2 linked regions of the Verrucomicrobium spinosum DSM 4136 = JCM 18804 genome follow. The protein of the gene in region 1 interacts with the protein of each later gene in a pairwise test. Links are inferred from orthologs where the notes say so. Each region holds a gene or a part of one and is shown on either strand. Other genes may lie near its edges.

Region 1 (5,309 bases):
CGACCATAGTAACTTTTGGCAAAGACGTAGCCCATGCCGGGGTGAACAACGGGCAGGCAGAGACGCCAGAGCATCTCTCGGTCGTAATTCAGAATGTCACTGTCGTGGCAGGCGATGACGCCACGGTGGCCGGTGGCATGGAGGGCGCCGACGCCCATCCAGACGTTTCCACCTTTGCCCGGGCCGCTGCGGCGGGTGCCGAGGGTGTCCACCTCGCGATGAAGGCTGGTGAGTTCCGGGCCGTCATTCCAGAGGACGGTGTGGCGGAGGTTGGGGAGGCGTTTGGCGTAAAAAGCCCGCGCGCGGTCATACCCGCGGCGGTTCATGCCATTCATGGTGAAAATGACCTGGCTGATGTAGGGCACCCCGGTGAGCTGCTTCAGCATGCGCGGCAGGGCGGGGCGCTGGAGCTCGGCGTAGAGGGCGGGAATGACGAGGGCGACGGGTTTCTCCAGCGAGAGCTCCTTGAGCAGGGCCTCACGCTCTTCGAGGGCAGTCTCGGCGAGGTGATGCAGTGTTGGAAGCAGAATGGGCTGGTGGAAATCGGGCACGCGTTAGAGAGGGAAAAGGGAAGAGGGGTAAGTGATAAGGTGAGGAAGGGACAGTGCGTCAGTCAGTGCCGAGGGCTGAGGAGGGGCTCAGGCCGGGAGTCTGGTGTCTGGACTTTGGACCTGTCTCAAGTAGCGGGTTTCACTTTTCACTCGTTACTTATCACTTTTCACTCGGGCTACGGCTTCTGTCTCGCTGTTGAAGGTGTTTCCCTCGCCGTCGGTTTCGATTTCCCCATCGCTGGTGTCTTCGATCTCGCGGCGCCATTTGCGGGATATCCAGGGACGGACGAGGCCGTAAAGAAGGTAGGAGACAAAGAGGACGGTGGGCATCCACTGCCAGGCCTTCACGGTGAAAGCGAGGACGATGATGCTGATGAGCACCCAGTGGAAGGAGCGACGTGTGCGCCAGTTGATGGACTTGAAGCTGGGGTACTCCAGGCTGCTGACCATGAGGTAGGAGAGCAGAACCATGAGGGCGGGCAGGGTGTACTTCCACTTTCCGATTTCGCGGTCCATGCCGTCCAACCACATGAGGGTCATCGTGAGCGAGACGATGACGCCAGCCGCGGCCGGAATGGGGCAGCCGCGAAAGGAGGTGGAAGACTTTTTCCCAGTTTCAGTCTCGATGGCCGCCAAACAGTTGAACCGTGCGAGTCGCATGGCACCGCAGACGAGGTAGATGCAGGCAATGAGCCAGCCGAGCCCGCTGAACGTTTTCTCAAACTCAGCCAGCACAATGTCGTGCACCAGGAGCGCGGGTGCCATGCCGAAGGAGACGATGTCCGCCAGGGAGTCAAACTCACGGCCGAAGTCAGAACTCTGACCGCTGAGACGGGCCAGGCGGCCATCGAGGAGGTCGAACAAACAGGCGACAAGGATGAACCCAATGGCCCACATGTACCGCTGATGACCAGTGTCCGGCTGGAAACGGCCGACAATATGGAGGATGGCCATGAACCCGCAGAGGAGGTTCCCTGCCGTCATGAGATTTGGCAGAACGTAAATGCGAGGTTCGCGGTCGCGATCGTCGGTGGGGGACGTGGACATGGTGGCCGCGACTGTAGCGCGTTTTTTTGACAGGATTGACAAGATTTTTAAGAGATTAACAAGATGGAGGCGGGGGGGCGCCTGGTTGAGTCGCCCAAAAGTGGGCTGTTGAGACGCTTTGCTGGTTTGGGTCCGCTTCTCGCTGGTTTAGGGCAGCTCCCAACCAGCCCACTTGCGCTGTCTCAACTTCCCCCTCCCCAGTTGCCTCTTTGGCGTGACGGGCGTAAGGTCTTTCTATAATGAGCACCGCGACTGTCGCCGATCCTGTTTCCTCTGATGTTGTAGCTGAGCTGCCGCCGCTGAGCGGGGCAACCAAGATGGGAGCGCTGCTGGAATCCTACCCGGGGGCGCAGCGGGCACTCTTTGCGAAGTATCACATCGGCGGATGCCGGAGTTGCGGCTTCCAGCCGGGGGAGACGCTGGCGGAGGTGTGTGCCCGCAACGAAAACATTCCGGTCGAGGAGGCCGTTGCCTTCATTCAGGAAAGTTACCAGAGCGATGCAAGCCTGCAAATCACCCCAGAGGACTTGGTGAAGCTGCGCGAGGTGAGCCCGAACACGAAGCTGCTGGATGTGCGCTCCCGCGAGGAGCACGAGGCGGTGGCCATCCCCGGCTCTCATCTGGTCTCGCAGGAACTCATTCAGGTGATCTTTGACCAGTGGAACAAGACCGACCCTGTGGTGATCTATGACCACCAGGGAAACAGTGCGATGGATGCGGCCGCGTACTTCCTGGGTCATGGCTTCGTGGAGACGAAGTGCCTGAAGGGCGGGATCGATGCCTACAGCCTGGATGTGGACCCCAGCATCCCGCGGTATCGCTTGGAAATCGAGGACTAGGCGGGGGCTTTTTTGACAGGATTAACAAGATTTTTTGAAAATTAACAAGATGGGAGCTTTGGACGGATAGGTGGGCGGCAGGTAGAGATTGATCTGCCCCCGTCATGTCTTCTGTCTTTGGTCTTCCCGTCTCTTGTCTCCACTGACTATGAACGAAGAAGTTTTGCAGGACGCTCTGGCCAACCCCCAGAATGTGGGGGAGATCCCGGATGCGGATGCTGTGGGCACCGTGGGCAGCCCAGACTGTGGGGACATGGTGCGCATGTGGATCAAATACAAGGAGCAGGACGGCAAGAAGGTCATCGACAAGGCGACTTTCCAGAGCTTCGGCTGCCAGACGGCGATCGCGGTTGCGAGTCTGGCGACTCAGCTCATCAAGGGCAAGACGCGGGAGGAGGCGCTCGATCTGAGTGCTGAAGAACTCTCCAAGCCGCTCGGGCCTCTGCCGCCGATGAAGATCCACTGTGGGCAGATGGTGGAAGGGGCTCTGAAGGCGGCCCTGGAAGCGGAAACGGCAGAGAAAGCCCACGTGCGCCCTGAGGCGTCCCCAACGGCGAACGCTCCCGTAGAACAAGCTCCGACACTGCACGATGCCCTGGCAGCGGCCGGCAAAAAGCAGGCTGCCAAGATTAAGATCGTGAAGTTCTAGTCCTGTGGGGCGAACTGCCACGTTTTCAACTTGAGCGTTGTAGGGCAGGCGCTCTGCCTGGCTCGCACTGCCGCCTCCGCCCCCGGAATCGGCTGCGGACATTCATGCGACGACCGTTCCGCCGTCGGCCGCGTATTCATATGCTGAATTCGATCTGCCCGCTCGGGATGCACCGGTCATCAGGCCAGAAGCTGTGCTACCACTTTTCACCTTTTACTTTTTACTTTTCACTGGTTCGCAGCTTCTTAGAGGTCCAAGCAGCCCGCCCCCATTCTTTTCCCTCCCCCTCTATTGCCATGCACACTGATATTGACCTGAATCGAGAAGTTGAAGCCATCCAGATCCCGAGTGGGGACGCCATCCGCCTGCCGGCAGGGACGCGGGTGATCATCACCCAGTCTCTTGGCGGCACCTACACGGTGGCGACTGACCACGGGTTGGCCCGTATCTCGGCCAAGGATGCTGATGCGTTGGGGATCGACCCAGAGGAGGACAAAAAGCAGGAGACGCAGAGCTCCTCGAACATCCCGGGAGATGCGAGCGACCTGGAGATGCAGGTCTGGCAGCAGCTCCGCGGAGTCTATGATCCCGAAATCCCGGTGAACATCGTGGACTTGGGCCTGGTGTATGATTGTGCTGTGAGCAACGACGAAGAAGGCAAGATCAAAGCCCTCGTAAAGATGACACTCACTGCCCCCGGCTGCGGCATGGGCCCTACGATCGCAGCCGATGCCCAGGCTCGCATCATGACCATCGAGCACATGGACGATGCCGCCGTGGAACTCGTCTGGGATCCAGCATGGAACCAGAGCATGATCTCCGAGGAGGGGAAAATGAAGTTGGGGATGATCTGAGGCGCAGTGCGCCTCGAAAGCAAAAAGGGGTTAGTAAAAAGTGAAAAGTGGAAGGGTTGCGCTGCAACTCCTCGGCTTTTTTGTTTGGCGCAGGCTAGGAGAGGTTTGGACCTGTGAGCACCTTCGCAGGTTGTCCCTCGACTTTTTACTTTTTACTTTTTACTTTTCACTCATCGTTCCTCCCCTCCCTAACACTCCCGTTTTCTCACACATGTCCTCTCCGAGTATCGGCACCCCCTTCACCTCTTCCGCAACCCGTGTTCTCATGCTTGGCTCAGGAGAGCTGGGCAAGGAGGTGGTGATTGAGTTGCAGCGGTTCGGGTGTGAGGTGATCGCGGTGGATTCGTATGCGAATGCCCCGGCCATGCAGGTGGCGGACAGGGCGCACGTTGTCTCCATGCTAGATGCGGAGGCGCTGCGGGCGGTGCTGGTAACGGAGAAGCCGAATCTGATCGTGCCTGAGGTGGAGGCGATTGCCACGGATGTTTTGGTCGAGCTGGAGGCGGAGGGGTACAAGGTGGTGCCGACGGCACGGGCGGCGAAGCTGACGATGAATCGTGAAGGCATCCGCCGTCTGGCGACGGAGGAGCTGGGGCTCCGCTCCTCGCCGTACAAGTTTGCCGCGACGGAGGAGGAATTCCGCGCGGCGGTGGCAGAGATCGGCATGCCCTGTGTGGTGAAGCCGATCATGAGCAGCTCTGGCAAGGGGCAGAGCGTGGTGCGCAGCGAGGCCGATCTGGCCTATTCCTGGAAGTACGCTCAAGAAGGCGGTCGCGCTGGCAAGGGCAAGGTCATCGTGGAAGGCTTTGTGGACTTTGACTATGAAATTACCATGCTGACGGTGCGCCACGCCGGCGGCACGTCCTTCTGCGAGCCCATCGGGCACCTGCAGATCGACGGGGACTACCGTGAGAGCTGGCAACCGCAGCCGATGACCGTGGCGGCACTGGCGGAGTCCAAGCGCATCGCGGAGGCCATCACCACCGCTCTGGGCGGGTGGGGCATCTTCGGCGTGGAGCTCTTTGTGAAGGATGACGTGGTGTGGTTCAGCGAGGTCTCCCCGCGGCCGCATGACACGGGACTGGTGACGATTATTTCCCAAGACCTGAGCGAGTTTGCGCTTCATGCCCGCGCCATCCTTGGGCTGCCGATCCCCAATATTGCCCAGCACGGGCCCAGTGCCTCCGCAGTGATCCTGGTGGAAGGTCATTCCAAGGACGTGCAGTTCGGCAATCTCACGGCCGCGCTCAGTGAGCCAGACACGGCCCTGCGTCTCTTTGGCAAGCCCGAGGTCAAGGGCAAGCGCCGTATGGGCGTGGTGGCGGCGCGGGCGGAGAGCATCGAGGCGGCACGGGAGAAGGCTCGCAAT
Region 2 (5,484 bases), 4.0 Mb from region 1 along the record:
AGCCGCGGCACCGATGGGCAGGCCGTCCCGTACTTCACCAACGACTGGCTCATTGAAACCAGCGGCCCCACCTTTTTCTCGCCCAACCGGCAGGTGATGTCCCCGGTCATGTTCGGATCACTGCCCAGCCAGCTGAAGTCCGGCGTCCCCTGGCGCACGCTGCTGTTCCGGCCCGACCCCTCGCCGCTGGCTCCGCCGCCCGGAGCTTCCCATATCGGGGCCCAGTCCCCGCGTGATCATCTGCTGCTTGATCTGTTCTGGATGCCGGTGGTGGAGCCTTACGCCATCAGTGAGCCCTTCTCCACCGCTGGCAAGATCAATCTCAACTTCCAGATCGTTCCGTTCACCTATGTAGAGCGGACCACGGCCCTGCACGCCCTCTTTCGCAGTGAGCGGGTGACCGCCATCCCGGTGGCGGATGCGGGAAACTACAAAGGCGGCAACAGCAAGAACTACCGGTACGAGATCGATGCTCAAAAGACACTGGACCAGTTTCGCACACGGTTCGCTGCGGAAGATCTCTTCCGCTCTCCGGGGGACATTTGTGAGCTTCACTTGATCCCCAGAGGAGTGCCCGGGTTTGGGAGCCTGACCGCGGCCGGGATGACCGCCTTTTGGCAGGGGCACTCGCCAGGGCTTACGCATCTAGTTTTTACAAAGCACGTGGAAATTAGTTAAGATGTGTGAATGAAGTGGGGCATGTCTTCCGCCTCTGCATCTCCTGACAGCAATCTTCGTGAAGTTTTTCAGAGCATTGATGACTGGAGGGTGCAGCGTACCCAGCGACATGATCTGGCCGACATCCTGGTGATTGCCACCTGCGCCATGCTGTGCGGTCAGGGGCATTACACCCATATGGAAGCCTTCGGCAATCTGAAGCGCACTTGGTTGGAGAGCTTTCTTGCCCTGCCCAACGGCATTCCCAGTCACGACACGTTCCGTAAAGTCTTCAGCCTGCTTGATCCCAAGCGCTTCATGGAAGCCTTCAGTCTCTGGACCCAAGGTGTATTGCGCCAACTCTCCAGCGAGGGGCTTGAGAGCGGTCTCAAAGGGGTGATCGCCATTGATGGAAAGGCACTGCGCGGGGCCGTCGACAAAGGGCAGGCACCTGCGGTCATCGTGGGGGCTTGGGCCAGTGAATTGAGCCTGTGCCTTGGACAGGTCAAGGTTGCTGACAAGAGCAATGAGATTGGCGCGATGCCGGAGTTGTTGGAAATGCTGGCGTTGAAAGGCTGCATCGTGACCATCGACGCCATGGGCTGCCAGAGGGAGGTGGCCAGGAAAATCATCCAGCAAAAGGGGGACTACATCCTGGCCCTCAAAAGCAACCAGGAAAGCCTCCATCAACAGGTCAGCCACTATTTGGACACGGGGGAGGACCTGGCCAGGGCAGAAGGCAACTTTCATCAAGAGGAAAGCGATGGGCACGGCCGGCATGAAGTGCGTCGCTGTTGGGTGAGTGAGGAAGTGGAATGCTGGCTGCAGGGGGCAGAAAAGTGGGCGGGACTGCGCAGCGTGGCTGCGGTGGAATGCGAGCGCACCGTGGCGGGTCAGACCACGGTGCAAAGGCGTTACTTCATCAGCAGTTTGAAAGCCGATGCCGCGCTCATTGCAGCCTCAGTACGCGCTCACTGGGGGATTGAAAACTCGCTGCACTGGGTTCTAGATGTGACCTTTGGCGAAGATGAGAGCCGGTCTAGAAGCGGTTACAGCGCGGAGAATCTGGCCACCCTTCGACGCCTGACTCATGCAATGATCAAGCGAGAGAACCCAAACTCCAAAAAATCGGTCAACCAACGCAGATTCGAAGCCGGACTCAGTACAGACTATCTCCAAACCTTGCTTGGAGTAAATTTAGATGCGTAAGCCCTGGGGCACTCGCTGACAGGAGACAATGTCAAGGAGCGTCCCTATGCGGGGCTGTATCCCCGGCTCACGACAAAGTCCAACACGTACACCGTGCATTACAAAGTGCAGGCGCTGCAGCAGGCGGCCCGCTCCCGTGGCACCTCGGAAACGGCTTGGGGCACCTGGGAGGAGGGGCGCGATCTGGTGGTCTCTGAGTCTCGCGGCTCCACCACCATTGAGCGGTATGTTGATCCATCGGACCCCGCCCTGCCTGACTTCACCGATCCTGCTCATGCCGACGCCACTCTGGACCCTTACTACCGTTTCCGGGTGATTGGGACAAAGCGTTTCACGCCTTGATCAGGATGGCCGCGGGCAATGCGCTAACTGCGGGTTGGTTCTCGTCACGCGCGATTCATCGCTCACTTCCAATACGATGTGACCCAACCGCCTCCGTATTTCACTTGCCCACGTATCCTCCTATGGGGGAAGATGGGCCTATGATTTATCTCGACTCGAATGCAACCACCCAGACCGATCCACGGGTGGTTGAGGCCATGATGCCGTTCCTGACGAAGCATTTTGCCAACCCTTCCTCCGGGCATGCTGGAGGCAGATTCGTGCACAAGGCGGTGGAACATGCGCGGGAGCAGGTTGCCGCACTCATCGATTGTGAACCCAATGAGCTGATCTTCACCAGTGGCGGCACCGAGGCTAACAATGCCGCGCTGGCATCCGCCCTGACCCTGCAACAGCCGCGCAAGACCCACTTGATCATCTTCAAGACGGAGCACTCCTCCGTGCTTGAACCTGCCCGCCGTTGGACGGAAGAGGGCCGTTCTGCCAGTTTCCTGGATGTGAATCGCGAAGGAGTGCCCATGATTCGGGAGCTGAAAAGCTGTACGCGTTCCGGTCAGACGGCGCTGGTGAGCATGATGTGGGCGAACAACGAAACCGGAGTCATCGGCCCGATCGAGGAATCTGCGGAACTCGTGCATTCCAACGGTGCGATGTTCCACAGCGATGCCGTGCAGGCGGTGGGCAAGATCCCAGTATCGGTCAAGAAAATCCCCGTGGACTACCTTAGCCTCAGCGGTCACAAGTTTCATGCGCCCAAGGGCATCGGAGCTCTCTTTATCAGCAAGCGGGTGCGTTTTCGCCCCTGGATGCTGGGAGGCGGCCAGGAGTTCGGCCGACGCTCTGGAACAGAAAACGTCCCACACATTGTGGGGTTGGGCAAGGCGGCCGAACTGATGCTGGAGCATCTGCGTGACGACGGAGCTGCCAAAGTGGCCGCCATGCGAGACGCCTTTGAGAATCGCATTCTGGCTGAAGTCCCCGGCACGGAGGTCAATGGCAGTCGGGAGTTTCGTGTCCCTGGTACCTCCAGTCTCTTTTTTCCAGGGGTGGATGCCGCCGGGCTGTTGATCCTTCTCGATGATCGCGGCGTTGCGTGCTCGGAAGGATCTGCCTGTCACGCTGAAACGCTGCGTCCCTCGCACGTGTTATGCGCCATGGGATTCACGGAGGAACGCCTCGGTGGGACCTTGCGATTCTCCTTCTCCCGCATGAACACTGCGGAGGAGGCAGTCATTGCAGCGGGGAAGGTGATCGAATGTGTGGCAAAACTGAAATCCCTCAACGTGGAGGGACCCGTCAAGATGAGCGCTTAGATCCTCGGCACCGGGCCGGGTACGAGGCGGGAGTAGTGCGCCTCCACCCGGCTCAAGAACCAGCGCCAGTTCCGTCCGGGGCGACCGTTGTCGAGCAGGAAGTGCGGGCAGTTTTTATTGGGCGGATTCAGACCCTGCCGGGGCCAGTGATAATGGGGGACGACATTCCGCAGCGGAATCTGGTGCTCCATCATGAGGAAGGCGGTCAGCTTGGCGGTGTTGTCTATCGTGCGGGCCAGGTCGTTGCCCCGGTGTTCACACATCTCGATGCCGATGCTGTAGTTGTTGCCCGGTCCGTCGAAGTCCGCGTGCTCCCCCTGCTCATTGGTGGGAAGATGCTGGATGGCGACATTGTCCTGCACAGTGAAGTGCCAGGTCAGGAACCCAATCCGGTTGCCCCCTCTGCGCTTGGGTGCACGCAATGCTCCTCTTTTGAGCGCCAGAGCGTGGTTGTAGGCATTGCCTGTGTAGTTCTGGGTGGAGTGAATGGTGATGAACTGGGGGTTCATGCGCCGGAAGGTCTTACGACCTGCCGTACCTTTGGTGATCATGTCCTGCTGGAGGCGGACTTCCTGCAGCATGCCTACTGGCAGAACCTTCCGTTCCACCGGTACCGGCCCCAGCCGTCCCTCCCAGCCAGTCACGCGCGGGCTGGTGCTCTCACAGCCCAGGAGGACGGCAATCAGCACCGCCAGACAGAGAAGAGGAGGAAGTAATCTCATGCAGTGTAATATCCATAGATGTAACGCATCCTCACCGTGTGACAAGGGGGGCTTATCACGGGAATGGTGTGTAAGGTTGGAGATTCATCATCGACGGCCCCGGGAATTCCCTGAGCTGCCATCGATTTCGTCATCATCGTCCTTCACCCGGCGGTGAGTCAGTGTGAGCAGCAGATCCCAAAGGACGAAGGCCACCGCGTAGCCAGCAAATGCCAGCACGATGCCAGCGACCGATCCACCGATGTAGAGTGAGGCGGCCCAAGGCTTAAGTTGGGCAAAGAAGTTCCAGAACCCCGTGGCTTCGTCCAGGATTCGCTTGAGATCCTTCCAGTCCAAAGGGGGGGGATTGCCCAGATGCAGCTTGTGGCTCAACCAGTTGCCGAACTCGATTTCCCACCAGGCTATGGGAGGCATGGTGACGGGATTGCTGATCCAGCAGGCCACGATGGCGATGGGAATGTTGACTCGAAACAAGGCGGCCAGCAGCGCCGCCAGAGGCATCTGCCCGGGGATGATCAGCATGTTGACGAACAGGCCGATCGCGAGGCCGCCGGCGAAACTGTGCCGGGTGGGTTTCCACACGGTCTTGTCCAAAAAGTGCAATGCGAACCATTTGCGAAGGCGGCTTTGCTTGAGCTTCCGCGGATGGCGGAACCTCTTGTAGAGACGCAGAACAAATCTTCGGTAGTGCAGGTGCATGAAGAAGGGGGCGGTGACGGAAGATGTCCGTAAAATCAATGATTCTTTTGGCTTGATTGCGGGGGGGTGACCCGCTTAAACCTCAACAACATCTCACCGCCATGAAGAAAATCGAAGCCATCATCAAACCGCACAAGTTCGAGGAAGTCCAGGAAGCGCTCCGTGAGGCGGGAGTATTCGGGATGACCGTGACGGAGGTCAAGGGCTTCGGCAGACAGCGGGGGCATACGGAAATCTATCGCGGCAGCGAGTACACCGTGGACTTTGTTCCCAAGACCAAGATCGAGATCCTTACTACGGACGAACAGCTTCCCGGCATCATCCAGACTATCATTGAATCTGCCAAAACGGGAAAGGTGGGGGACGGCAAGATTTTCATCTATGAAATCGAAGATGTGCTGCGCATCCGGACGAATGAGCACGGAGTAGATGCCCTCTGATTTGCCCTTCCCGCTCTGAGCCGGTCCCAGTCTCTCACGGCCTACAGGCCCTCCCACTGGAGGGCCTGTTTTATTTAGACCGAGCCAAACGCTGGTCAGCGT

The links. The genes of interacting proteins can lie anywhere in the genome.
Region 2: the proteins of VSP_RS10420 (region 1) and VSP_RS26675 interact in binary tests that used the Escherichia coli proteins (3 or more experiments, as listed by UniProt). The link is inferred for Verrucomicrobium spinosum DSM 4136 = JCM 18804 from one-to-one orthologs.

What each region holds. Positions count from the first base shown.
Region 1 is NZ_ABIZ01000001.1:2,562,613-2,567,921, forward strand. The notes cover bases 1,600-4,335. They hold VSP_RS10420 (iron-sulfur cluster scaffold-like protein), read left to right. Parts: upstream 1,600-2,585; coding sequence 2,586-3,086; downstream 3,087-4,335. Other genes in these bases: VSP_RS10415 (rhodanese-like domain-containing protein), read left to right, coding at 1,838-2,437; sufT (putative Fe-S cluster assembly protein SufT), read left to right, coding at 3,383-3,940; purT (formate-dependent phosphoribosylglycinamide formyltransferase), read left to right, coding at 4,152-4,335. Outside these bases: VSP_RS10405 (glycosyltransferase family protein), read right to left, coding at 1-551; pssA (CDP-diacylglycerol--serine O-phosphatidyltransferase), read right to left, coding at 705-1,598; more of purT, read left to right, coding at 4,336-5,309. UniProt on the Escherichia coli protein: A scaffold on which IscS assembles Fe-S clusters. Exists as 2 interconverting forms, a structured (S) and disordered (D) form. The D-state is the preferred substrate for IscS.
Region 2 is NZ_ABIZ01000001.1:6,535,214-6,540,697, reverse strand. What follows is about bases 1,524-4,434. They hold VSP_RS26675 (cysteine desulfurase family protein), read left to right. Parts: upstream 1,524-2,348; coding sequence 2,349-3,521; downstream 3,522-4,434. Other genes in these bases: VSP_RS40100 (DUF2062 domain-containing protein), read right to left, coding at 4,331-4,434; VSP_RS26670 (peptidoglycan recognition protein family protein), read right to left, coding at 3,518-4,243; VSP_RS26680 (hypothetical protein), read left to right, coding at 1,960-2,208; VSP_RS26685 (ISAs1-like element ISVsp18 family transposase), read left to right, coding at 1,524-1,866. Outside these bases: vccA (Verru_Chthon cassette protein A), read left to right, coding at 1-678; more of VSP_RS26685, read left to right, coding at 688-1,523; more of VSP_RS40100, read right to left, coding at 4,435-4,942; VSP_RS26660 (P-II family nitrogen regulator), read left to right, coding at 5,044-5,382; VSP_RS26655 (undecaprenyl-diphosphate phosphatase), read right to left, coding at 5,478-5,484. UniProt on the Escherichia coli protein: Master enzyme that delivers sulfur to a number of partners involved in Fe-S cluster assembly, tRNA modification or cofactor biosynthesis. Catalyzes the removal of elemental sulfur from cysteine to produce alanine.